DNA from 2 places in the Streptomyces sp. NBC_00425 genome. Region 1 is predicted to be linked to the other one. Evidence: predicted binding sites of a transcription regulator. Region 1 holds the regulator's gene; the other holds the start of a gene.
The links. The regulator HspR, encoded in region 1, represses chaperone genes until heat shock. The targets are predictions, from matches to a motif close to TTGAGNNNNNNNNNCTCAA.
Positions count from the first base shown of each region.

Region 1 (10,689 bases):
CGGTGCGCCTCCTCGAAGACCGTCAGGTGGCGCAGCGGGAAGCTCAGCCGACGGGTGACCCGCTGTTCCATGCGCAGATACTCGACGAGCCTGATGAGGATCGTGCCCATCAGGAACGCCTTGTCCTTGTCGTCGCCGACGTCCTCGATCTCGAAGACCACGTTGCGCTTCAGCAGCTCGCCGAAGTCGAGCGGTCGGCCGCCCTCGAGGAAGCGGCCGGTCGTGCCGAGGCGCAGACCCGCCAGGCGGATCCTGATGAAGCCCTGGACGTTGTCGGCGACCTCCTTGCCGTAGCCGATGTCCGCGACGACCCGCAGCGCCGTGTGCTCCAGGTCCTCGAGGGTCGGGTAGCGCGGTTCGGCGCCGGGGAACGTCGGCTCGCCGAGCGTCAGGTCCCAGCCCAGATCCTCGTAGCAGCGGGTCAGCGCGGCGCTCAGGACCTGCGGGAACGGTTCCTGCGGGTCGAAGGAGGCCAGGAAGAGGGAGCGCACCATGTCCAGGTGCGTCTGGAGCGGGAAGCGCTCGCCGTTCGTGTACGCGGACGGCTCCAGGGGGTTCAGACCGGCCGGGAGGGACTCCGGATCGCCCGGCTTGACCACCACGACCTCGGCGGCGTCCCCGAGCCGCGCCGACATGAAGCGGTACTCGGCCTTGGCCGGTTCCACCACCAGCCAGGGGATGCCCGCGTGCGTCGCCGACTCGAGGAGGCCGCGTACGGTCTGCGACTTGCCGCCGCCGGTCGCCCCGCACACGAACGTGTGCCGGTTGAGGGTGGAGCGGGTCAGTTCGAGGGCGCCGACGGGACTGCGGTTGCGGTCCAGCACGGAGCCGAGCCGGACGGGCGCCGCCCCGGGCGGCGCGGGACGGTCCGAGGTCTCGGGGGTGACGTCGAACTCCGGGCGCAGGGCGAACCGTACGCCGGGAATCTCCTGGGCCGGCGGCCGGGCCAGGGCCGCCAGCAGGTCCGAACCGGCGAGGCAGGGGTACTCCTCCGGGGCCGGGAGGGCCCCGCCGAGGGCGGTGGCCAGGTCGCCGACCCGCCCGGTCGGACGCAGCGCGTACGGCAAACCCTCCAGGTCCGCCGAAGCGCACAGCAGCGCCGCCACCCGGGTCGCCTCCTCGGGCGTCCGGCCGCCGGCCAGCAGCCGTATGCGCCACAGTCCGGTGGCCGACGCCTTGGCCAGCTCCTTGTGGCGGCGCTCGAGTCGGGCCGCGGCGATGGCGTATTCGGGCGAGCTCTCCGCCTTGGCCTGTGCCCTGCGCCGTTCGTCGGCCACGTCACCGGTGAGTTCGCCGAGCTCCGCGGGCGGCACCGGCTCGGCGAACACCAGCCAGGCGAAGGGCTCCTGCCACACCCCGAGGAGACAGTCCTCCAGGGTGGGCCGCCGGCGGGCGGACGCGGTGTCCACCGGCCTCGGCTCGTCGTCGACGAGCAGTCCGTCGGACACGCCGGCGACCGCGCTCCAGCAGGGGAAGGCGGTCATCAGGGCGGCCGCCGTGCCCGCCGGCCGGCGCACGCCACGCGCGCCCGCGGGCAGCCTCAGCAGGGACGCCGTCCCGTCGGCCGGGTCCGTGCGGCCGCCCAGCAGGTCGGCGCCGCCGACGAGGACGTCCAGCGGACCGTCGGCCGCCGTCCGCGCCCAGCCGACCAGCACCGCGCCGCCCGTCGGGTCGTGCGGGTGCGGGGCGTGATGGGCGGAGACCAGGGCGGCGAGGCGCTGCGCGCGCAGCTCGTCCTCACCGCCGGACGGCCGGTCCTCGGAGGGCCGCTGCCGCGGGACCTCGCGCAGCAGCGCGGTCTCCAGGCTCGCGAACCGCTGCCATGTGCCGCCGCCCGGTGCGTGGTCCGTCATATCCGCTCGGTCCGTCCGGCACTTCCCGCGCGTCCGGCAGGTGCGGGGTGTTCGGCGCGTCCGGCGCGTTCTCGCCGCTGCTCGGCGGGTTCGCTCCGGGGAATGGTGACGGGCTCGTGCGCGAGCGGTCTTCTGGGCAACGTCTCCCCCGTTGTCGATCTTGCGGCACCACCCTAGAGGCAGCGGTGAACGCGGCCAAGCCTTGCAACTGTGACGTCACTTCCCCTCATTCCAGGTGGACTTGGGAAGTCGATTCGTGCACCATGTGTCGGCTGCTGATCAATGACTGACATCCGCTTCGGCGGCCACGGGGGCGAGTTCAATCATCAGAGGCATGTCTTCTGCCGTCCGCGGGACGGTCATTTCTCACCTGTCCACAAGTGAGCGCCTTCATGGTGCCCATCTCCCTCAGGGCGAACCCATATGACCCATCCCGTTGACCCTCGCCAACCCCAGAACCCGTACGGGTACGGGGGCCCCGGGCATCCCGACGCCCCGTCCGGTCCGCCGCAGGATCCGGCCTACCCACCGGGTCCCCCCGCGCCTCCCGTCCCGCCGCAGCAGGCGCCGTACCAGGCCGCGCCGCCCCACCAGCAGCCTCCGTACCCGCAACCGCCGTACCCGCAACCGCCGTACCAGCAACCGCCGTACCAGGCCGCGCCACCGCAGCAACCCCCGTACCAGCAGCCTCCCTACCAGGCCGCGCCACCGCAGCAACCCCCGTACCAGCAGCCGCCGTACCAGCAGGCTCCGCACCACACGACGGCTCAGCCGCCCCAGTTCACGCCCCAGCCGCCCGCGTACGGTCAGCACCCCCCGCACGCGGCGTCGCAGCAGCATCCGTTCGCACCCCAGCAGCCCTTCGCACCCCAGCAGTCATTCGCGCCGCAGCAGCATCCGCAGCAGGCGCCGTCCCAGGCACCGCCGTTGGCGTATCCCCAGCAGCCGTACGCGCCGGTGCCGAACGCTCCCGGCGTTCCGCAGGTGCGCCGCAGCGCCGACGCCACCTCGGTGGCCAGGCTGCTGCTCAACGTGCCGCTCTTCCTGGGCAGTCTCCTGGTGGTGTGGCTGATCTCCCAGGCTCTGCCCAGCGGTCTGGACGTCGTCCTCGTGGTCGCCTGGCTGGCCTCCGGCGCCCTGGTGTTCCACCGGCCCACCGAACGCGGCCTCGCGAGGCTGCTGTTCAAGATGCGGCCGCCCACCGGCGCCGAACTGGCCGCGCTCCAGCCGATCTGGGACGACGTCACGCGCCGCGCCGGGATCGACGGCAGCCAGTACACACTGTGGCTGGAGGACACGGACGAGCTCAACGCCTCCGCCGCCGCGGGGCACATCGTCGGTGTGACGCGCGGCGCGATGCGGCAGCCGCCCCAGCAGTTGGCGGCCGTCCTCGCCCACGAGCTGGGGCATCACGTCGGCGGTCATTCCTGGGCCCTGCTGCTCGGCATCTGGTACGCCGTGCCGGTCCGGATGTTCATGACCGTCGTCAAGTTCGTGACGCGCTTCCTGTTCTTCTTCACCGCCGAACTCTCCTGCCTGGCGGCCGGCGTCTTCGTCGTCGTCTTCGGCGCCTTCGCCGTCGCGACCTTCCTCGCCTTCCCGCCCGCCGTCGTCCTCTACGCGATCCCGTTCCTGCTCGCCTGGGCCGGCCGGCAGGGCGAACTGCGGGCGGACCGGTTCGCCGGTCAGCTCGGGTACGGACCCCTGTTGATCTCCGTGTTCGCGGGCTGGCAGGCCGAGGGCCATGACGACGCCGCCCGCAAGGAGAGCCCCGTCGCCCGGCTCATGTCCTCGCATCCGCCGCTCCACCAGCGCATCCGCGCGCTCGAGACCTTCGTCGCCTGACAGGCCGGGAGCCTCACGCATGACTGTCGAAAGCACCGAGACCGGACAGCTCGGCCGCTACCTGCGCCTCTTCGACGCGGGTCCGCGTCTCGGCTGGGTCCACCGCGACCCCGAGTCGCTGCGCCGGCCGTTCGTCGAGCCGGAACCCCGGCGTCAGCAGGTGGAGGTCGGATACGAGAACCGGGCCACCGCCGCACGGCTCGACCACGAGGAACGACGCGGATCCGCCCTGAAGGTCGGCGGCGGTGTCGCTGCGGCCTGCTTCGTGCTGAGCTACTTCGCCGGACCCGTCATGGCGGTCCTCGGCGTCGTCGCGATCGTCGTCGCCCTCGCCCGGATGGCCCTCGCCGCCCAGCGGCTCAGCTCGGCCACCGGTCACCTCACCACCCAACAGGCCGCCCTGGAGCAGCACTTCCAGTCCTCCTGGCAGATGTGGCAGCAGCGCCGGCACCACCACGAGAGCGGGCAGGAGGAGTGGGTCCGCGGCCTGGACGCGTGGGGTTCGCTGCCCCTCGGCGCCGACATCCGGCGCCTGGACGTCTTCGGCGGCAGCCAGCGCGGCCGCGAGGGCTTCCTCACCGTCTTCGGGGCCTCCACGCTCCAGGACCGGCCGGTGATCGTCGTCGATCTGACGCAGGCCCTGGTGTGCCGGGAGCTGTCCGTCCTCGCCGAGGCCGCCGGAGTGCCCGTCGACGTCCAGCTGCTGCCCAGCCGGATGGCCGAGAGCAGCATCGTCGGCGGGCTGGGCCCCCACGAGCTGGTGCACGCGCTGGTCGAGGCGGTCCACGGCGACAGCCCCGAGGCGGGCCGCGCCGATCGCGCCGTCGACACCCGCATCCTCACCCAACTGTGCGGCGCCCTCGGCGACGACGTCTCGGTGGCCCGGCTGGGCGCGGGACTGCGCGTCCTGATGGGCGAGGCAGACGACACCGCCTGCCTCGGCCGGGACGAACGCAACCGGATCGCGGACGACCTGCTCAACGACAAGAACAAGGACCAGGTGCGGGACAGCCTCTTCCGCCTGGTCTCCTTCGTGCACCCGCTGGAGCGGCTGGGCACCGCCCGCGAGGGGCGCGGCCCCGGCTATCTCACCTGTCTCGCCCTGGACTTCGGCGCGGGCTCGGCGAGCACGGAACTGCTGGCCGACCTGGCCGTGCAGAGCGTGACGCGGCGGCTGGCCTCCTTCCAGGAGACCGCTCCGGCCGTGCTCGTGGCGCTGGGCGAGCAGGGCCTGCAGCGACGCCACCTGGAACAGCTGGCGCAGGTCTGCGAGCGCCGCGGGTCCCCACTCGTCCTGCTGCAGCCGCACCTGAGGGACGCCGCCGAGCAGATGATCGGCGGCGGCACCGTCGCCTTCATGAAGCTCGGCAACCACCAGGAGGCCAACGTCGCTGCGGACTTCATCGGCCGCGAGCACTCCTTCGTCCTGCACTCGCTGACCGACACCGAGGGCAGGACCGTCAACACCTCCGTCGCCGAGACGGTCGGCTCCTCCGTCAGCAGGGGGACGACCCACAGCGAGTCCGTCACCCGCGGACGCAACTGGGGCAGCAGCAGCTCCACCAGCTACCAGGGCGGATCCAACCCGTTCTCGTCGTCGTCCTCCACCAGCTCGGGCGGCAGCCACAGCACGACGACGGGCACCTCCACCAGCGTCACCCACACCAGCAACGAGTCCACGACCCGCACCACCGGCGACAGCGACAGCACCAGCCTCGCGACCGGACGGCAGCGCGTCTACGAGTACGTGCTGGAGCCGACGCAGCTGCAGGCGCTCGCCGAGTTCAGTCTGCTGGTGGTGGAGCGTCGGGCCGGCGGCGCCGTGCTCGTGCACCCCGCCGACTGCAACCCCAACATCGTCCTGCTGGACCGGGTCAGCACGGCGCCCCTCCCGCAGTTCGACCCGGCGCCCGCGACGCAGATCCCGGCGCACCACCCCGCGCCGCAGCACCCCTACCCCGCCGCGCCGCAGCACCCGTATGCACCCACCGCCCACCCCGCGGCGCCGCCGCAGCCGTACGCGCCCGCCGGGCAGCAGCCGTATCCGGCCGCGCCCGCGCAGCCCTACACCCCCGGCTTCCAGCCCGCGGCGCCCCAGCAGCCCGAGCAGCCGCAGTGGCCGTCGTACGGGCACCCGCACCAGCCCGGCGGTGGCGGCGACTGGACCCAGGGGCCGCCCGCGAACTGGCCCGGACAGCAGCCGGGAACCCACCGGTGACCCGGACCGCCCGGCCGACGGCGACCGGCTGACTCGTACACCCCCGCGGTCCGACCGCCGCACGGAACGGGGCCCGGAGGAAAACCTCCGGGCCCCGTTCCGTGCCTCGTTCGGGCGGTGCGTCTCAGTCGGGCGTCGAATGCTGCCGCTTCGGACGCCAGACCACCAGCGCGCTGGTCTGCTGCACCTCCTGGTACGGCACCAGGTCCCGCCGGTAGGAGGCGTGCACCGCCGCCTCCCGCTGCTGCATGGCCGCCGCCGCGCCGTCGAGCGCGGCCTCCAGCTCCGCGGCCCTGGCCTGGAGCGCGGCCACCTGGTTCTCCAGCTCGATGATCCGCTTGATGCCGGCGAGGTTGATCCCCTCGTCCTGCGACAACTGCTGGACGGTGCGCAGCAGTTCGATGTCGCGGGCCGAGTAACGGCGGCCCCGGCCGGCGGTGCGGTCGGGGGAGACCAGGCCCAGACGGTCGTACTGACGCAGGGTCTGCGGGTGCAGGCCGGAGAGCTGGGCCGCCACCGAGATGACGTAGACCGGGGTCTCCTGAGTCAGTTCATACGGGTTACGCCGACGGCCGTCCATCACTCTCAAGCTCCCTTCGCGGCCTCGAACAGCTCCGCCCGCGGATCCTCGCCCGCGGTCGCCTCGCGATACGCCTCCAGTGCGTCACGAGCCTTCCCCGACAGGTCCTTCGGGACACTCACCTCGACGGTGACCAGCAGGTCGCCGCGGGTGCCGTCCTTGCGGACAGCGCCCTTGCCGCGCGCCCGCATGGTGCGGCCGTTGGGCGTGCCGGGCGGGAGTTTCAGGGTCAGCGACGGGCCGCCGAGCGTGGGCACCTTGACCTCGCCGCCGAGGGCCGCCTCGGTGAACGTCACCGGCACGGTCACCGTCAGGTTGTCGTCCTTGCGGCCGAACACCGGGTGGGCGCCGACGTGGACGACCACGTAGAGGTCGCCCGCCGGGCCGCCGCGCTCGCCCGGGGCGCCCTTGCCGCGCAGCCGGATGCGCTGGTTGTCCGTCACTCCCGCGGGGATGCGGACCTGCATGGTCCGCGACGACTTGGCACGGCCGCTGCCCTTGCAGTCCAGGCAGGGGTGCTCGGCGATCAGGCCGCGGCCCTTGCAGTCGGGGCAGGGGTCGGTCAGCGAGAAGCCGCCGCCCGAGCCCCGGGCCACCTGGCCGGTGCCGACGCAGGTCGGGCACACGCGCGGTGTGCCGTTCTTGTCGCCGGTTCCCGAGCACGCCTTGCACGGGGACTGCGAGGACATCCGCAGCGGGACGGTCGCGCCCTCGATCGCCTCCGTGAACGTGAGCGTGACCTCGGTGTCGATGTCCTGGCCGCGCCGGGGCTGGGTACGGGTCGTGCCCGCGCCGCCGCGGTTGAACAGGCCGCCGAACACGTCCCCGATGCCGCCGCCGAAGCCGCCCTGGGCGCCTCCGCCCTGGGCGCCGCCTCCGAAGAGGTCGCCCAGGTCGAAGTTGAAGGAGCCGCCCGCGCCCGGGCCCGGACGGAAGCCGCCGTTGCCGAAGAGGGCGCGTGCCTCGTCGTACTCCTTGCGCTTCTTGGGGTCGCCGAGGACGTCGTTCGCCTCGGAGATCTCCTTGAAGCGCTCCTCCGCCTTGACGTTGCCCTTGTTGGCGTCCGGGTGGTACTCGCGGGCGAGCTTCCGGTACGCCTTCTTGATCTCGGCCTCGGTGGCGTCCTTGGGGACGCCGAGGACCTTGTAGAAGTCCTTCTCGATGAAGTCCTTGGTGCTCATCCTCGACGTCCCTCCTTCCGCCTGCTCATCCGTTCAAGCTCAGCCCTCGTCCGGGCCACCGCTCTCCTTGTCGTCGCCCGCCTCCGCCTCGTCGCCCTTCGCCGCCTGCGCGCCGGGCTGCGGTTCGGCGACGGCCACCCGCGCGGGGCGGATGGTGCGCTCGCCGATCCGATACCCCGGCTGCAGAATCGCCACGCACGTCGTCTCGGTGACGTCGGGTGCGTAACTGTGCATCAGGGCTTCGTGGATCGTCGGGTCGAAGGGCTCGCCCTCCTTGCCGAACTGCTGCAGGCCCATCTTCGCCGCGACGGTCTCCAGCGATTCGCCCACGGACTTGAAGCCGCCGACGAACTCGCCGTGTTCCCGCGCGCGGCCGATGTCGTCGAGCACGGGCAGGAGCTCGGTCAGGAGGTTCGCGACGGCGATCTCCTTGACCGCGATCCGGTCGCGCTCGACCCGGCGGCGGTAGTTCTGGTACTCGGCCTGGAGGCGCTGGAGATCGGCGGTGCGCTCGCCGAGGGCGGTGCGCACCTGGTCCAGCTGGGCCACCAGACCGGCTGTCTGGTTCGCGTCCCCGGCCGGGGCCGCCCCGTCCGCCGGAGCGGACGAGGAGGCGGCCTTCGGCTCGGCGTCTTCAGGGGTGGCGCCGGAGGGGACGTCGGGCTTCTCCTCGAAGCCCGGGGTCTCCTCCGTCACGCGGCACCGTCCTTGCGCTCGTCGTCCACGATCTCGGCGTCCACGACGTCGTCGTCGGCCTTCGGGGCGTCACCCTGCGGGGCGTCGGCGCCGGGCGCGGCCTGGGCGTCGGCGTACATGGCCTGGCCGACCTTCTGCGAGACCGCGGCGACCTTCTCGGTGGCCGTGCGGATCTCGGCGGTGTCCTCGCCCTTGAGCGCGGCCTTCAGCTCCTCGACGGCGGCCTCGACCTCGGTCTTGACCTCGCCGGGGACCTTGTCCTCGTTGTCCTTGAGGAACTTCTCCGTCTGGTAGACGAGCTGCTCGCCCTGGTTGCGGGCCTCGGCGGCCTCGCGGCGGCGGTGGTCCTCGTCCGCGTACTGCTCGGCCTCCTGGCGCATGCGGTCGACCTCGTCCTTCGGCAGCGAGGAGCCGCCGGTGACCGTCATCTTCTGCTCCTTGCCCGTGCCGAGGTCCTTCGCGGTCACGTGCATGATGCCGTTGGCGTCGATGTCGAAGGCGACCTCGATCTGCGGGACGCCGCGGGGCGCCGGCGGCAGACCGGTCAGCTCGAACATGCCGAGCTTCTTGTTGTAGGCCGCGATCTCGCGCTCACCCTGGTAGACCTGGATCTGCACCGACGGCTGGTTGTCCTCGGCCGTGGTGAAGATCTCCGAACGCTTCGTCGGGATCGTGGTGTTGCGCTCGATCAGCTTGGTCATGATGCCGCCCTTGGTCTCGATGCCGAGGGACAGCGGGGTGACGTCGAGGAGCAGGACGTCCTTGACCTCGCCCTTGAGGACACCGGCCTGGAGCGCGGCGCCGATGGCGACGACCTCGTCCGGGTTCACGCCCTTGTTGGCGTCCTGACCGCCGGTCAGCTCCTTGACGAGCTCGGCGACGGCGGGCATCCGGGTCGAACCGCCGACGAGAACGACGTGGTCGATCTCGGAGAGGTTGATGCCGGCGTCCTTGATGACGTTGTGGAACGGCGTCTTGCAGCGCTCCAGAAGGTCGGCCGTCAGCTGCTGGAACTGGGCGCGGGTGAGCTTCTCGTCCAGGTGCAGCGGACCCTCGGCGGACGCCGTGATGTAGGGCAGGTTGATCGAGGTCTCGGTGGACGAGGACAGCTCGATCTTCGCCTTCTCGGCGGCCTCGCGCAGACGCTGCAGCGCCATCTTGTCCTTGGCGAGGTCCACGCCGTGGCCGGCCTTGAACTGCTGCACCAGGTAGTCGACGACACGCTGGTCCCAGTCGTCGCCGCCGAGGTGGTTGTCGCCGTTGGTGGCCTTCACCTCGACGACGCCGTCACCGATCTCCAGGAGGGACACGTCGAAGGTGCCGCCGCCGAGGTCGAAGACGAGGATCGTCTGGTCGTCCTTGTCGAGGCCGTACGCGAGCGCGGCCGCGGTGGGCTCGTTGACGATGCGCAGGACGTTGAGACCGGCGATCTCGCCGGCTTCCTTCGTCGCCTGGCGCTCGGAGTCGTTGAAGTACGCCGGGACGGTGATGACCGCGTCGGCCACCTTCTCGCCCAGGTAGGCCTCCGCGTCGCGCTTGAGCTTCTGCAGGATGAAGGCGCTCATCTGCTGCGGGTTGAAGTTCTTCCCGTCGAGCTCGATCGTCCAGTCCGTGCCCATGTGGCGCTTCACGGAGCGGATGGTCCGGTCCACGTTCGTGACCGCCTGCCGCTTCGCGACCTCGCCGACGAGGACTTCACCGTTCTTCGCGAAGGCGACGACGGACGGCGTGGTCCTGGCACCCTCGGCGTTGGTGATGACGGTGGGCTCGCCGCCCTCCAGAACGCTGACGACGGAGTTGGTTGTGCCCAGGTCGATGCCGACCGCACGTGCCATGGTGATCTTCCTCCAGCTGACTTGAGTGGAACGGACTCAAGTGTGCACGAAGCTCACCGCCCGGTCAACAGACCTGAGTCGAACGCACTCAACTCTTATCCGTTCCTTACACGCAAGGATCCGTTGACCTGCGTCGACACAGCGCGTCCCGCCCGTCGTTCACCGGATTCCGGGTGATGTGCGCGGCCCTCGGATTGACGCCGCGGCGCATACACGGGCGCGCGCCGCGCCTCCCGGGAGGCGCGGGCCTGCGGCGTCCGCCGGGCGCGGCCGGCGCCCCGGAGCCGGCGTCCACGCGCGCGTGGCGGCCCGTACACCGGGACCCGCAGCAGCCCGAGCACGACGACGAGTGCCCCGCCCGCGACCCATGACACCGCCTGCACGTCGACCACCGCGGCGTGCACCAGCACCCCCGTGAGCACCGCGCCGAAGGCCGCGAGACCGAGGAGCACGGCCGCGCCCTGGGCGGTGAGCCCGAGCC
Region 1 is NZ_CP107928.1:4,732,923-4,743,611, forward strand. It holds gene OHS82_RS20295 (ATP-binding protein) at 1-1,853, opposite strand, end outside; gene OHS82_RS20300 (M48 family metalloprotease) at 2,277-3,698, shown strand; gene OHS82_RS20305 (hypothetical protein) at 3,718-5,916, shown strand; gene OHS82_RS20310 (heat shock protein transcriptional repressor HspR) at 6,041-6,496, opposite strand; gene dnaJ (molecular chaperone DnaJ) at 6,502-7,677, opposite strand; gene grpE (nucleotide exchange factor GrpE) at 7,717-8,373, opposite strand; gene dnaK (molecular chaperone DnaK) at 8,370-10,208, opposite strand; gene OHS82_RS20330 (MraY family glycosyltransferase) at 10,304-10,689, opposite strand, start outside.

Region 2 (10,689 bases), 1.1 Mb from region 1:
TCGGCGATCGCCGGCCCGGACAGCGCGGCCAGCGGGCCGTCGAGATGCCAGTCGATCACGGCCCGCTCGCGCTCCACGACCGTGACCTCGCCCCAGTGCGGGTCGGCGGCCGCGTGGGCGAGCGAGAAGCCCACGCCCAGGCCGCCGATCAGCAGACGGGGGTTCGCGCGGTCGTCGAGCGCCGCACGCGCGGCCGCCACCAGCAGGCGCTCCGAGCGGCCGTCGGAGGTGTCCATCAGGAAGCAGCCGTTGGCGATGATCTGGAGCAGCTTTCCGTGCCGACGCAGGACCACCTCGCCGTAGGGGCCCTCGCGACGGTCCAGCACTTCCGGGGCGTCGGGCATGTCGTACGGGAGAAGCATGTGTCCATCCTGGCAGTCCGCCGGGGGCCGGGCGAGGGAAATCCGGGTGCGGCGGGCGCAGTTGACGTACGGACGTTCGAGCCGGGTTCGGGTCGTATGAGAATCGCCCGAGAGGAGTCTCAGAGGTTTCTGTGAATCCGCCCAGGCGTGGCGCGGATCACAGACAGGGGGCGTGCGGGGCGCGAAGGGTGGGGGTGAAACGGAAGGAGCGCCTCAGGTGGAGCGCACGACCTCACCCACGAGCCCGCCCCTGCCCGGCGTCGCGGAACTGCCCGACGCCGCCGGTCTGCTGGACGGCATCCCCGGCCAGCGTGGCGCGCGGCCCCTCCCGGCGCCCGTCGAACGGCCCGGCGCACAGTGCGCAGCAGGTCCGGCCGAGCCGCCCGTGCGGACGAGCACCGCCCCGCGTCCCCGGCGCCGGGCAGGATCGCGCGTGCGGGTCCCCGTACCCTTCACCCTCGCCTACGCGGCCGTCCTCGCCGTCACCTCGTATGTCGCCGCGCACGCCGACCCCGCCCTGGTGTACGCCCTGTACCAGGGCTCCAGCACCGATGTGACGCACCTGCTGCAGACGCCGGGGCTGGTCCTGGTGGCCAGCGCGCTGTGGGTGGCGGGCGGTTTCGCCTCGCCCTTCACCCTCGGATTCGTGGTCGTCCTCACCGCGCTGGAGCGGCGGATCGGCGGGGCCCGCACGGCGGTGGTCTTCCTGCTCGGGCATGTGCTGGCCACCCTCGCGACCGAGGTCCCGGTGGGTCTGGCCGTGCTGGTGGGCCGGCTGCCCGACAGCTCGCTCCACCGCCTCGACTACGGCATCAGCTTCGGCGTCGCCGCGAGCGTCGGCGCGCTGGCCGGACTGCTCGGGCCGTGGCTGCGCGCGCTCCTGCTCGTCGCGTTCGGCGGGATGCTGCTGCAGGACCTGATCGCCTACACCGACCCGCTGACCAACTGGGGCCATGTGATCGCGCTGGCGATAGGCGTCGCCCTCTGGCCGTGGGTCCGGCGCTGGGACCTGACGGGCCGGTCGTCCCGTCCTCGGCAGGCGGCGTCGCTGCCCGCGGCGTGAGCGTCGCGGGCAGCGACGCCGGGAGTCGAGCGGGCGGGTCCCGGCCGGACCCGTGCGGTCGGACACGTCCGGGGCCGGACCCGTGCGGGGCCGCACCCGTTCGGGGTCGGACGCATCGAGGGGCGGGGGCCCTGGAGGTCGGACAAGTTCCGGTCGGGCGGGCCTCAGTCGTCGGAGTCGTGCGGGCCTCAGTCGTTGAACCGGACCGTGCCGTCCTCGCACAGGGTCGGATGGAGCTTCATGGGGCCGTACTCGTCCACGTCGGACGGGCGGGGCGGTTCGGGACCGTCGGGGCCCAGCCGGATCATCCGTTCGACGCGGCAGACCCGGAACAGGCGGCCCTCCACGCTCGCCTCGTCCGCCCGGCCGGCCGCCCTGAACGCCTCGGCGGCCCGCGCGTAGAGGGCCTTCTTGCGCTCGTCGAAGCGGTAGAGCATCGCCCAGACGCGGGCCATCCCCTCGTACAGCGCGCGGCGCGCCTCGTGCGGGGTCGCGGCCAGCGAGCCGAACGGCGTCCAGTCCGTGCCCTCGCGCTCCGCCACCGAGAAGCCGACCGGCAGCCGGACCACGTCCGGGTGGGTCAGCGCCGCCCGTGCGGAGTCCTCGCGGACGTCGGCAGGGAAGCGGGCGCCCGTGTACGTGAAGTCGCGCAGTCCCAGCCGCAGCGCGCCCGCCATCGGCCCCTCGTCCCGGCCGGGGTCGAGGGCGAAGCCCACGTCCGGCGACGGAGCGGCTCCCGGGTCCTCCCACGACGCGCCCGGGACCTCCGGATCGGTGGGCCGGGGCGGCTCCAGCCCGTCGTCGCCGGTCCGGGCGAACTCGTCGCCGCGCACCACCCGGTAGCGCACCCCCAGTGCCTCGACCTCGTCCGCGGGAGCCCTCTCCAGCACGGCGACGGCGGTCAGCAGCTCCCGCCGCACGGCCGGGTCGCCGGCGCCGTCCTTCGCCTGGAACCACAGGTGCGAGTTCAGTCCGTCCCGGGCCTGCTGGGGCATGCCGTCCACCACCGGCTTCAGCAGCCGCCAGCACGGCCCGTCGGCGGCCGGGTCCAGCGCGGCGACGCCGAAGACGGGCCCGCGCAGCGCGATGTGCGGATAGCGCCTGGATGCCTCGACGGCGTCCGCCTCCGTCACCCAGGCGACGGGGTCGTCGCGGAGGACCAGCTCCGCGTGGAGGGCGTCGAGACGTCGCTTCCAGTCATCGGTCATAAGCGCATTGTGGTCGGGGCGCAGCGCCGCTTCGGGGTGAATGCCGGAAGTGGGCGGGGTACGGGCAGGGGGCGCGGGGGGCGTGGCCCGTCGTGCGGCGGTGCGGGGTGCGCCCCCTCGGCCGGCGGAGGTCGCCCCTGTGCGTCCCCCGTGAACTCCGCGCTCGCCGGCGACGACTCGCGCCCTGCGCCGCAGGCTCGTACAGTGCCCGCCCTCCCGTCGTCCGGCACCCCCTGCCGGAGCGGTGATGATCGCCCACAGCGAACGGAACGGTCCGCGGGGAACATTCAGGGGCTCAGGTGCATTGAGTCGGCATAGCTCAACTTGACTGCCGAAGGGGAGATCATGGCATCGACGTCCGCTCCGCTCACTCTGCCCGTGCTGCCTCTTGATGACGAGGTCGTGCTCCCCGGCATGGTGGTTCCGCTGGACCTCAACGACGCCGACGTACGCGCTGCGGTGGAGGCCGCGCAGGCCGCCGCCCGTTCAACACCGGGCAAGCCTCAGGTACTCCTCGTGCCGCGTGTCGACGGCACGTACGCGAGCACCGGTGTGCTCGGCACCGTCGAACAGGTCGGCCGGCTGGCCGACGGCGACCCGGGCGCGCTGATCCGCGGCCGCGGCCGCGTGAAGATCGGCGCCGGCACGACCGGGCCCGGCGCGGCGCTGTGGGTCGAGGGGACGAAGGTCGACCAGACCGTCCCCGAGCCGCTGCCCGGTCACGTCGCCGAACTCGTCAAGGAGTACAAGGCGCTCGCCACCGCCTGGCTGCGCAAGCGCGCCGCCTGGCAGGTCGTCGACCGCGTCCAGGCCATCGACGACGTCTCCGCGCTCGCCGACAACTCCGGCTACTCGCCGTTCCTGACCACCGAACAGAAGGTGGCGCTCCTGGAGACCGCCGACCCGGTGGCCCGCCTGAAGCTCGCCACCCAGCAGCTGCGCGACCACCTCGCCGAACAGGACGTCGCCGAGACGATCGCCAAGGACGTCCAGGAAGGCGTCGACAAGCAGCAGCGCGAGTTCCTGCTGCGCCGCCAGCTCGAAGCCGTCCGCAAGGAACTGCGCGAGCTGAACGGCGAACAGGAGGGCGAGGAGTCCGACGACTACCGCGCCCGCGTCGAGGCCGCCGACCTGCCCGAGAAGGTCCGCGAGGCCGCCCTCAAGGAGGTCGACAAGCTGGAACGCTCCAGCGACCAGTCGCCCGAGGGTTCCTGGATCCGCACCTGGCTGGACACCGTCCTCGAACTTCCGTGGAACGAGCGCACCGAGGACCGCTACGACATCCGGGGCGCCAGGTCCGTCCTCGACGCCGAGCACGCGGGCCTTGAGGACGTGAAGGAGCGCATCACCGAGTACCTGGCCGTGCGCAAGCGCCGCGGCGAGCGCGGTCTGGGCGTGGTCGGCGGCCGGCGCGGCGGCGCGGTCCTGGCCCTCGTGGGCCCGCCCGGCGTCGGCAAGACCAGCCTCGGCGAGTCCGTCGCGCACGCCATGGGCCGCAAGTTCGTCCGCGTCGCCCTCGGCGGCGTCCGCGACGAGGCCGAGATCCGTGGCCACCGGCGTACGTACGTCGGCGCGCTGCCCGGCCGGATCGTGCGGGCGATCAAGGAGGCCGGGTCGATGAACCCGGTGGTGCTCCTCGACGAGATCGACAAGGTGGGCTCCGATTTCCGGGGCGACCCGGCGGCGGCCCTCCTCGAAGTGCTCGACCCGGCGCAGAACCACACGTTCCGCGACCACTACCTGGAGGTCGAGCTCGACCTGTCGGACGTGGTGTTCCTGGCCACCGCCAACGTGCTCGAAGCCATCCCGGAGGCCCTGCTCGACCGCATGGAGCTGGTCCGCCTCGACGGCTACACCGAGGACGAGAAGATCGTCATCGCCCGCGACCACCTGCTCCCGCGCCAGCTGGAGCGCGCGGGCCTCGCGGCGGACGAGGTCACCCTCGAGGAGAGCGCGCTGCGCAGGCTCACCGGCGAGTACACCCGCGAGGCGGGCGTGCGCACCCTGGAGCGGACCGTCGCGCGGCTGCTGCGCAAGGTCGCGGCCCAGCACGAACTGGGCGAACGGAAGCTGCCGTTCACCATCGGAAGCGAGGACCTGCGCGCTCTGATCGGCCGGCCGCACCACGTGCCCGAGTCCGCCCAGGACCCGGCCGAGCGCCGGACCGCCGTGCCCGGTGTCGCGACAGGTCTCGCGGTCACCGGCGCGGGCGGCGACGTCCTGTACGTCGAGGCCTCGCTGGCCGACCCGGAGACGGGCGCGGCGGGCCTGACCCTGACCGGTCAGCTCGGCGACGTGATGAAGGAGTCGGCGCAGATCGCGCTCAGCTTCCTGCGCAGCCACGGGGCCGAACTGGAGCTGCCGGTGGGCGATCTGAAGGACCGGGGCGTGCACATCCACTTCCCGGCGGGCGCGGTCCCCAAGGACGGCCCGAGCGCCGGCGTCACCATGACGACCGCCCTCGCGTCCCTGCTGTCCGGCCGGCTCGTGCGCACGGACGTGGCGATGACCGGCGAGGTGTCCCTCACCGGCCGGGTCCTGCCGATCGGCGGCGTGAAGCAGAAGCTGCTGGCCGCGCACCGGGCGGGCGTCACCACCGTGATCATCCCCAAGCGCAACGAGCCCGACCTGGACGACGTCCCCGCGGAGGTGCTGGACACGCTCGACGTCCACGCCGTCACGGACGTCCGCCAGGTGCTGGAGCTGGCGCTCGCGCCCGCCGCGAACGGCGCGACGCCGGAGGTTCCCGTGGCGGCGTGACGGACGCCGTGGGAGGGACGAGGGCCCGGGACCCGTGGGGACCGGGCCCTCGTCATGCCCCGGGGGCGGCCCTGCGAGCCGCCGGGCGGCGCCTGCGAAATACTGAGGAGCTGCGCCGATGGCGGCGACCGGCGAACAAAAGCAGAGGTGCTGACGTGCACGAGGACACAGACGGCGACGGACGCGGGGACGAGTCCGGCGCGCCGTCGCGCGGGGTGGAGCGGGACGACCGGGAGTTCCTGTCCCTGGAGCGGGAGCTGACGGTGCTGTTCCGCCGGGCCCGCGCCAACCAGGGGGAGATGGCCCGCGAGGTCCATCCGGACCTGGAGTCCGCCGCCTACGGGCTCCTCGTCCGGCTGGAGGAGTGCGGTCGGCAGCGGGCCACCGAGCTCGCCGCCTACATCGGCGTCGGCAAGGCCACCATGTCGCGCCAGCTGCGCGCCCTGGAACAGCTCGGCCTGGTCGCGCGCGCACCGGACCCGGCGGACGGCCGGGCCTGGCTGGTCGACCTCACCGAGGAGGGCCGCACCCGGGTGAGCCGGGTCCGCGAGGCCCGCCGTGAGCGGTACGTCAGCCACTTCTCCCACTGGGACCGCGTCGAGGTCGAGGAGCTGGCACGACTGCTGCACCAGCTGAACCGGGGCATGGAGAAGTAGCCCGAGAAGCAGCCCCACCGGGCCGGAACCACCGGGCCGGAACCGTCGGGCCGGAACCGTCGGCGATGGCGATGGCGATGGCGATGGCGTCGGGGCCGCCGTGGCCGGGCCCGGGCGGGCCGGCGATGGCGTCGGGGCCGCCGTGGCCGGGCCCGGGCGGGCGCGGTCACGGCTCCACGCACACCACCGTCGCGTCGTCGTGGGTCTTCGCCCGGCCGAGCAGGGGCCGTCCGGCCGCCTCGTCCGCCCGCTCCAGCTCCCGCACCCGCGCCACGAGCGCCCGCGCCCCCTGCTCGCCGACGAGGGCGAACAGGTCCCCCCAGTCACCCTGGCGGAACAGCTCCGCCCAGCGCCCGGCCCCGTCCGACAGGGCGACGAGCGACCGGACCTCGCCGCGCGGCACGGACCCCGTCACCGCGCGGGCCGCCACCGACGGATCGGCCGCCGCCGTGAAGAAGCCGCCCTCCCGGTTGCGCAGCGTGCCGTCGACGACGGCGGCGCTGCGCAGCAGGGCGCGCGGCACACGGGCCAGCCGGTCGTCCTGGACGGCGGTCACCGCGCCCTCGGGCGAGGCGAGCAGCAGCGTCGCGTCGCACAGGACCAGGTACTCCACCGTCCGCGGCGACCAGCGTGCCAAGACCGCCGTCGCCTGAGGCGTGCGCGGGTGAGAAAGGTCACAGGTTTCCGCATGGGCCTCGGCGGTACGTGCGATGGCGAGGGCGAGCGCCCCCGCCAGCGGAACATCCGTGAGCGAAACGGTCAGTTCGACCAGGGCGCCGCCCAACCGTGCCGTGAACCAGGGGACCGAATGCAGACAGCCCCCGCCGTCCCTCGGCGGAGTCACCCCGTCCAGGAGGACGAACGAACCTCCCTGCCCGGAGGCGGCGAGCCCGACACCCGCGAAGTCCTCGTTGGGGCGGGCCCGATCGCCGGCCTCCGAGACAAGTTCCGTACGCATCCGGCCAGTCTGCACGAGCCCTTCACAGCCTTCGCGAAAGACCGGCAACACGCGCCGAACGGATACACCGTCGCAGGTCAGACGCCTGTTTTGGGCGGGAATGAAGCACTCCGGGAACGCGTGTCGGCGAATACTGCCAAAGCCCGCCGCCCACGTCCAACCGGCCGACCGGACGGGGCTGCTGCACACGCCGGAGGAACTTGCCCGCCAACTCCCCTCCGATGTTCACTCCTTCGGGTGGCGGGGCCGACGATGCGCGACCCCTGCCCACCGGCACTGGGAGGGTCGGGAGCCGTACCGGACGTAGGCGTCAGTTGACAGAGCGTCACATCCGGCCCCTGGAACACGAGTCAGGAATGCGAGCACCGGTGCAGAAGACGCGGCCTCGGCGTACAGGCAGGCAGACGGCCTCCGAGGGGGGCGCGGAGCGCACCCCCGTCGGCAAGGGCCGTCCGACCCATGTGCGCAACCGGCTGATCGTCGCGGTGGCCGTGGTGGCCGCCGCCATCGCCGGCGCCGGCGCCCCCTCCATCCTGGCCGCCTCCGGCCAGCTCAAGGACTCCCAGGACCTGGTCACCCTGGCCGAGCAGACCCAGGACGCCCTCGCCCTCGCCCAGTCCCTCGCGGCCGAGCGCGACGAGGTCACCGCCTATGTGGCGGCCGGGCGCGTCAAGTCCCGGGCCCCCTCCACGCAGAGCAGCACCAAAGTGGACCTCCAGGTGCGCGAGCTGACCGCCGAGACCGACGTCTCCGCCGCACTGCGCGCCGCCCTCGCCGCCGTCCCCTCCGCGCGGCGGTCGGCCCTCACCGGCAACAGCACCGCACTGCAGGCGCACCAGGACTACTCCGAGGCGATCGCCGCGCTTCACGCGCTCGTCGACCGGCTGGCGGAGGACACACCGCCCCGCGCGGGCTCCGGCGCCTACGCCTTCGCCGAACTCGACACCGCCGTCCAGCAGGCCGCCGCGACCCGCGGACTGCTGCTCGCGGCGCTCAGCGTGCCGACCACCACCGAGACGGACTACGACCCCGCCACCGGCCGGACGAGCACCGAGAAGGTCTCGAGCGACGCCGACGCCGCCCGGCGCGACGCCCTCACCGCCGCCGCACAGCAGGCACGGCTGCGCTCCGACGCGGCCCTCGCCGACTTCCGCGAGGGCGCGCCCAAGGAGGCGCTGGCCTCCTACGACTCCACCGTCACCGGCGGCGACGTCGACACCGCCGAGGCCTATCTCGCGTCCCTCACCGACCAGCCCAGGCTGAGCGACCGCGAACTCGGCACCGGCGTCAGGAAACTGGACGTCGCGCTCTCCGCCCGCGTCGACCTGATGCGCGGGGCCGAGGCCTCCCTGTACGGCCACCGCGCGGAGGAACTCGCCCGGTTGCGCGACGACGACGTCACCGGCCTGGAGATCCGCGTCGCCGTCCTCGGCGCGCTGATGCTGCTCGCCGTCGCCGTCGCCACGGGCATGGCACGCAGCCTCACCCGCCCGCTGTCCGTGCTGCGCCGCGGATCGGCCAGGCTCGCGGAGGCGGAGAACCCGGCGGCCGAGGAACCGGTCGCGTTCACCGGCCGCAACGACGAGTTCGCCCAGGTCGTGCGCTCCGTCAACGCCCTGCACGAGCACGCCGCGACGCTCCACGAGCGGGTCGCCACGCTGGAGTCCGACCGCAAGCACCTCGTCGGGCAGCGCCAGCGGATGGCCGACGCCCGGGAGGAGCTGCGCGCCGAACTCGGCGACGCGGCGGCCCAGCTGGACGGTCTGCGGGACACCATCAGCGGCACGTTCGTCAACCTCGCCCTGCGCACCCTGGGCCTGGTGGAGCGCCAACTCGCCGTCATCGAGGGCCTGGAGGAGCGCGAACAGGACCCCGACCGGCTCGCCACCCTCTTCAAGCTCGACCACTTCGCCACGGTCATGCGCCGGCACAGCGAGAACCTGCTGGTGCTGGCCGGCACCGAGCACGTCCAGCAGCACGCGGGCCCGATCCCGCTGGTGGACGTGGTCCGCGCCGCGGTCAGCGAGATCGAGCGCTACGAGCGCGTCCGGATCTCCGCGCTCCCGCCGCACGCACACGTGGCGGGCTTCGCCGCGGACGACCTCTCGCACCTGCTGGCCGAGCTGATGGAGAACGCCACCTCGTTCTCCCCGCCGGACCTGCCGGTCGAGGTCTCAGGCTGGCTCCTGGAGAACGGCGAGGTCATGCTCTCCGTCCAGGACGAGGGCATCGGGATCACGGAGGACCGGCTGAGCCGCCTCAACGCCCGCCTCGCCGAGTTCGACCCCGCGACGCCGTACGACCAGGAGGGCGAGGACGGTCTCGGCCTCGGTCTGTACGTGGTGGCCCGGCTCGCCCACCGGCACGGGGTGCGGGTGCGGCTGCGCGAACAGAAACAGGGCGGTGTGGCAGCGGTCGTCGTCCTGCCGGCCCCGCTGCTGGCCGCCGCCCCGGCCGCCGCGATCCCGGCGACGTCCCCGGCCTCGGCCGCCACCCAGAGCTTCACCCTCCCCGGCGCGGACGCGGAGGCCAACTCCAACGTCCTGCCCGGCCGTTCGCCGTCCGCGGACCCGCTGGTCGCCATGGCGGAGCGGGCGGTCCGGGAGGCACGGCCCCCGGCGGAGCGGACGCCCGATCCCGCGCCGGCACCCGAGCCCACGCACGGTGAGCCCACGCACGACGAGCCCACGCACACGCCGACGCCCGAGTCCCTTGCGACGCCCGAGCCCACGCCGACGCCCGAGCCCGCGTCTGAAGCCGTGCCTGCGCCCATGGCGACGCCGACGGCGGATCCGGCGGCGCGGCCGCCCGTGGAACGGCCCGCCGAGACGACGATGGAACTCCTGCTGCCGAGCCTGCCGGACTCGCCGAACACGGCGGAGGAGAGCACCCGGTGGCGGGACGACGACCCCGCACCCGCAGGGGAGACGCCCGCGGTGCCGGCCGCGCGACCGGCACCGACCGCGCCGGTGGGCCCCGGGGCCCGGCCGGAACCCCGCACCAAGACCGACACCCGCAACGACACCGACACCGGAAACGACACGGACGCCGAGGCCGAAGCGGAGCACACCCGCACCCCCGACGCCCCGGAAGAGCTCGTCACCGACAAGGGTCTCCCGAAGCGCACGCCCAGGATCACCGCACCCGCACAGGCCCCGCGCCGGCGGACCGCCTCCGTCGACGCGGACGCCCTCCGCCGCCGTCTGGGCGGCTTCCGCCGGGGGGCGGAGGCCGGCTACCGCGACGTCGAAGCGGAGATCGCCGAACGAACGGGCCAGAACCGGGTCCCGTCGCCTTCCGCGGAACCGGACGCAGCGCGTCCGGCAGCTCAAGAAGTACACGCACACGCCGAAGAAGACACGGGGGGCACAGTCGAGGAGGCAAGCAGTTGACCGCGCCCAGTACCTTCGGACTGAGCAGTGAAGCCCGAAACCTGCACTGGCTGTTGAGCAACCTCGTGGAGGAGGTCCCCGGCATCCAGTCCGTCGCGGTCGTCTCCTCGGACGGCCTGCTGCTGCTCTCCTCCGACCCCGGCCGCAACGCCGCGGCCCGGCAGGCCAGAGAGACCCGGCCCTCCGGACCCCGCGGGTCCTCGGCGGACCTCGCCACCATCGTCTCCGGCATCGGCAGCCTCACCATCGGGGCCGCCAAGCTCATGGAGTTCGGCGGGGTGAAGCACACC
Region 2 is NZ_CP107928.1:3,590,553-3,601,241, reverse strand. It holds gene OHS82_RS15125 (spermidine synthase) at 1-362, opposite strand, end outside; gene OHS82_RS15120 (rhomboid-like protein) at 580-1,425, shown strand; gene OHS82_RS15115 (DUF5954 family protein) at 1,614-2,633, opposite strand; gene lon (endopeptidase La) at 2,979-5,393, shown strand; gene OHS82_RS15105 (MarR family winged helix-turn-helix transcriptional regulator) at 5,549-6,049, shown strand; gene OHS82_RS15100 (hypothetical protein) at 6,216-7,007, opposite strand; gene OHS82_RS15095 (sensor histidine kinase) at 7,376-10,399, shown strand; gene OHS82_RS15090 (roadblock/LC7 domain-containing protein) at 10,396-10,689, shown strand, end outside.
Region 2: a site for HspR is predicted at 2,938-2,956, ahead of lon (endopeptidase La). Genes of this name have one in related genera too.